DNA from 2 places in the Streptomyces sp. B8-7 genome. Region 2 is predicted to be linked to the other one. Evidence: predicted binding sites of a transcription regulator. Region 2 holds the regulator's gene; the other holds the start of a gene.
What was found. Region 2 encodes HrcA, which represses chaperone genes, less so after heat shock. Its sites were predicted from a motif close to TTNGCACTCNGNNNNNCNGAGTGCNAA; they were not measured.
Positions count from the first base shown of each region.

Region 1: a site for HrcA is predicted at 1,566-1,592, ahead of groES (co-chaperone GroES). Genes of this name have one in related genera too.

Region 1 covers NZ_JBYRRL010000001.1:234,543-237,001, reverse strand. Annotated here, with positions in the region: gene groL (chaperonin GroEL) at 1-988, opposite strand, end outside; gene groES (co-chaperone GroES) at 1,114-1,422, opposite strand; gene AC5K6T_RS01125 (polysaccharide deacetylase family protein) at 1,693-2,459, opposite strand, start outside.
Region 2 covers NZ_JBYRRL010000001.1:807,010-809,468, forward strand. Annotated here, with positions in the region: gene AC5K6T_RS03380 (MBL fold metallo-hydrolase) at 1-652, opposite strand, end outside; gene hrcA (heat-inducible transcriptional repressor HrcA) at 1,005-2,021, shown strand; gene dnaJ (molecular chaperone DnaJ) at 2,022-2,459, shown strand, end outside.

The sequences.
Region 1 (2,459 bases), 570 kb from region 2:
TGTCGTCCTTGGTGACGGTCACCCGGCGGGCGGAGCCCAGCACGTCCAGACCGGCCTGGTCGAGCTTGAGGCCGACCTCCTCGGAGATGACCGTGGCGCCGGTGAGGACCGCCATGTCCTGGAGCATGGCCTTGCGGCGGTCACCGAAACCGGGCGCCTTGACGGCGACGGCGTTGAACGTGCCGCGGATCTTGTTCACCACGAGCGTGGAGAGGGCCTCGCCCTCGACGTCCTCGGCGATGATCAGCAGCGGCTTGGAGCCACCGGCCTGGATGACCTTCTCCAGCAGCGGCAGCAGGTCCTGGATGGAGGAGATCTTGCCCTGGTTGATGAGGATGTAGGGGTCCTCCAGGACGGCCTCCATGCGCTCCTGGTCCGTCACGAAGTACGGCGACAGGTAGCCCTTGTCGAAGGCCATGCCCTCGGTGAAGTCCAGCTCCAGACCGAAGGTGTTGGACTCCTCGACGGTGATGACACCGTCCTTGCCGACCTTGTCCATCGCCTCGGCGATGAGCTCGCCGACCTGCTGGTCCTGGGCGGACAGCGCGGCCACGGCGGCGATGTCGGACTTCTCGTCGATCGGCCGGGCGGTGGCGAGAAGGTCCTCGGAGACGGCGGCGACGGCCGCGTCGATGCCCTTCTTCAGGGCGGCCGGGGAGGCGCCGGCGGCGACGTTGCGCAGGCCCTCGCGGACCAGCGCCTGGGCCAGCACGGTGGCGGTGGTGGTGCCGTCACCCGCGATGTCGTTGGTCTTGGTCGCCACCTCCTTCACCAGCTGCGCGCCGAGGTTCTCGTACGGGTCCTCGACCTCGACCTCACGGGCGATGGTCACACCGTCGTTGGTGATGGTGGGGGCGCCGAACTTCTTGTCGATCACGACGTTGCGGCCCTTGGGGCCGATCGTCACCTTGACCGTGTCCGCAAGCTTGTTGACGCCGCGCTCAAGGGCGCGACGGGCGTCCTCGTCGAACTTCAGGATCTTCGCCATGGCAGCGGTAGCCCTCTCGGAAAAATCTGGGGTGAAAAAGCCGCGCCCCCAGCGCCCGGCTTCTTGTTCGGTAGCGGGGGCCAGGGGCGCGGATCGAGCAGAGTGCTTCGGCGGAAGCGAGGTGCTTACTTCTCGATGATCGCGAGGACGTCGCGAGCCGAGAGGACGAGGTACTCCTCGTTGTTGTACTTCACCTCGGTGCCGCCGTACTTGCTGTAGAGGACGATGTCGCCGACGCTGACGTCGAGCGGCAGGCGGTTGCCGTCCTCGAAGCGGCCCGGGCCCACGGCCAGGACGACGCCCTCCTGGGGCTTCTCCTTCGCGGTGTCCGGGATGACCAGGCCCGAGGCCGTGGTCTGCTCGGCGTCGAGCGGCTGGACCACGATGCGGTCCTCGAGCGGCTTGATGGCAACCTTGCTGGCGGTCGTCACGATCCGACCTCCCCCTTCGGAGATCTCACGGGGTTAACTGTCTGAGGTGGCGACCAGGTCGATCCGTCGTCGCGGGTGCCGGACCTGCCCGTCGCGTGTTTGGCACTCTCCAGTGGGGAGTGCCAGAGCCGAGACTATGACCGGGATTAGCACTCGGTCAAGCGGAGTGCCAATTGCCGCCCGGCGCGGCGTGCGGACCGGGCGTCGGCAGGCCCCGCCGGGGCTGCGGCCGGAGCCGCCCGCGCTCGCCGGTGAACCGTTCCGGTCGCAGCGCTAGAGGTAGTTCTCCAGGCCGCCCACCGCGAACCCCCGGCGCCGGATCTCGCGCAGCACGGCGAGCGTGCGCTCCAGCAGGGAGGGGGCGGCGGGGTCGCCGGAGGGCAGCGAGAGGATCGCCCCGGGCTCCGGGCGGACGGGCGGGCGCGCACCGGTGAGTTCCGCGCTCCAGCGGACGACGGCCGTGACCCCGCAGTCGGCCGCGGCCCGCAGGGTGGTGGCGTCCAGCGCGCCGTGCGGCGGCCGCAGCAGGCGGGGCCGCAGGCCGAAGCGGGCGTGCAGCCTGTCCCGCTGGCCGCAGATCGCCGCGCGCTGTCCCGCGTACGGCAGCCCGCCGAGGTGCGTGCCGCCGAGCGTGCGGTTCTGCAGCCCCGCCCCGACCGCGCGCAGTCCGGCGAGCCGGGCGTAGCCGGGGCCGGCGACGGTGCCGGTGAGGAACAGGGTGACGGGCAGGCGCAGTTCGCGGATCAGGTCGGTGAGCCGGGGGTCGCGCTCGGCGCCGTCGTCGTAGGTGAGGAAGACCACGCGGTCGCGGGTGCGGACCCGGTCGACGACGGGCGGCAGCGGCCCGCGGGCAGCCGGCGGCCGGTCGGCGCGCTCCGGCGCGGCGGCGTGCGGCCCGGCCAGCCCCCACCGCCGCCAGGCCGGCTGCGGCGCCCGGGGGTCGGCGGCCGGACCGGGCGGCGCGGCGGAGGGCGCGGAGAGCGCGGCGGGCCCGGAGGACGCGGAGGACGCGGAGGACGCGGAGGACGGTGACGTCCTGG
Region 2 (2,459 bases):
CGGGGACGTACAGTGCGTCCTCACCGCCCAGGGCCAGCAGCCGGTCCAGGGCGTCCGGCCAGCGGGACGGCACGGCGTCCGGGCCCGCCTGCGGCGCGCCGGACTCCTCGACGAGGTCGCCGCAGAACACGGTCTCCGGCGAGCCGGGCACCAGAACCGCCAGATCGTGGGCGGTGTGGCCCGGCCCCACGTTCGCCAGCAGGACCTGGCGGCCGCCGCCGAGGTCGAGCGTCCACTCCCCGGTGACGTGGTGGCGCGGAGCGGCCAGCGCGTCCGCGGCCTCCCGCGCGACTTCCTCGGCCAGCCCGTTGCGGACCGCGTCCGCGTACAGCTCGCTGCGCGCCCGCGCGCCGCTGAGCGCTGCGTCCACGCCCACCGCGCCGAACACCTCCGCGTCCGCGAACGCCGCCGCCCCGAAGACATGGTCGAAGTGCGGGTGGGTGAGAGCGAGATGGGTCACACCGCCGCCGGACAGCCACTCGGCCCGGGTCCGCAGCAGAGCCCCCTCGGAGAGGCTCGAACCCGCGTCGATCAGCAGCGCCGCCCCCTCGCCGACGACCAGCCCCGCCGTGCAGTCCCACCCCGGCAGCCGGCACCGGCCCACCCCCGGGGCCAGCCGCTCCCACCCCAGCTCTTCCCAAGTCACGGTCATACGGCAACGCTAGTGCTGCGACCGGAGAGGTTCACCGGGTCGCGCCGCCCGGCACGGCACCGCCGCGTCGTCGCGTCACCCCGGTACGGCCCGTACCCGGGTGACGCCCCGCCGCGGGGGGTGCACCCCGCCGGACGGCCGGGACGTCCCGGTGGACCGTGCCGGCCGCCGCACCGGAGGTGTCCCCGCGCAGGGCGCCGCCGGACGCGACCTGCCTTGCCGCGGGGCCACCCGACGGCCGTACACTGGGCCGGTGAGGCTGGCACTCGTCTGCTCCGAGTGCCAGGCCCCGTGACCGGAGGGGCCCGCAGGGGCCGGGCGCCGACCATGACGAGAGCTGGAGGTGTGCGCGATGCTCAGTGAACGAAGGCTGCAGGTGCTGCGCGCCATCGTCCAGGACTACGTGGGCACCGAGGAGCCGGTCGGTTCCAAGGCGCTCACCGAGCGGCACAGCCTCGGGGTGTCCCCGGCGACCGTGCGCAACGACATGGCGGCCCTGGAGGACGAGGGCTTCATCGCGCAGCCGCACACCAGTGCCGGGCGTATCCCCACCGACAAGGGCTACCGGCTCTTCGTCGACAAGCTCGCCGAGGTCAAGCCGCTCACCGCACCGGAGCGGCGCGCGATCCAGAACTTCCTCGACGGCGCGGTCGACCTGGACGACGTCGTGGCCCGCACGGTGCGGCTGCTCGCGCAGCTCACCCGGCAGGTGGCCGTCGTGCAGTACCCGTCGCTGACCCGGTCCACGGTGCGGCACGTGGAACTGCTGGCGATGGCTCCGGCGCGCGTGATGCTGGTGCTGATCACGGACACCGGGCGGGTCGAGCAGCGGATGGTCGACTGTCCGGCCCCGTTCGGGGAGACCTCCCTCGCGGACCTCAGGGCGCGGCTGAACAGCCGGGTCGCGGGCCGCCGCTTCACGGACGTGCCGCAGCTGGTGCAGGACCTGCCGGAGGGCTTCGAGCCGGAGGACCGCGGCGCCGTCCAGACGGTGCTCTCCACCCTGCTGGAGACGCTCGTCGAGCAGACCGAGGAACGGCTGATGATCGGCGGCACCGCCAATCTGACCCGCTTCGGACATGACTTCCCCCTCACCATCCGCCCCGTCCTGGAGGCCCTGGAGGAGCAGGTCGTGCTCCTCAAGCTGCTGGGCGAGGCGAAGGATCCGGGCGTGACCGTGCGCATCGGTCACGAGAACGCCCATGAGGGGCTCAACTCCACTTCGGTGGTGTCGGTGGGCTACGGTTCGGGCGGCGAGGCAGTCGCCAAGCTCGGCGTGGTCGGCCCGACCCGCATGGATTACCCGGGAACGATGGGAGCGGTACGCGCAGTGGCACGGTACGTCGGACAGATCCTGGCGGAGTCGTAAGTGGCCACGGACTACTACGCCGTTCTCGGCGTGCGCCGCGACGCCTCGCAGGACGAGATCAAGAAGGCCTTCCGGCGGCTCGCGCGCGAGCTGCATCCGGACGTCAACCCCGATCCGAAGACCCAGGAGCGGTTCAAGGAGATCAACGCCGCCTACGAGGTGCTCTCGGACCCGCAGAAGAAGCAGGTCTACGACCTCGGCGGCGACCCCCTCACGCAGGCCGGCGGGGCCGGTGCGGGCGGCTTCGGAGCCGGCGGCTTCGGCAACTTCTCCGACATCATGGACGCGTTCTTCGGCACGGCGTCGCAGCGCGGCCCGCGCTCGCGCACCCGCCGCGGCCAGGACGCGATGATCCGGATCGAGGTCGAGCTCGACGAGGCCGCCTTCGGCACCACCAAGGACATCCAGGTCGACACCGCGGTCGTCTGCACCACGTGC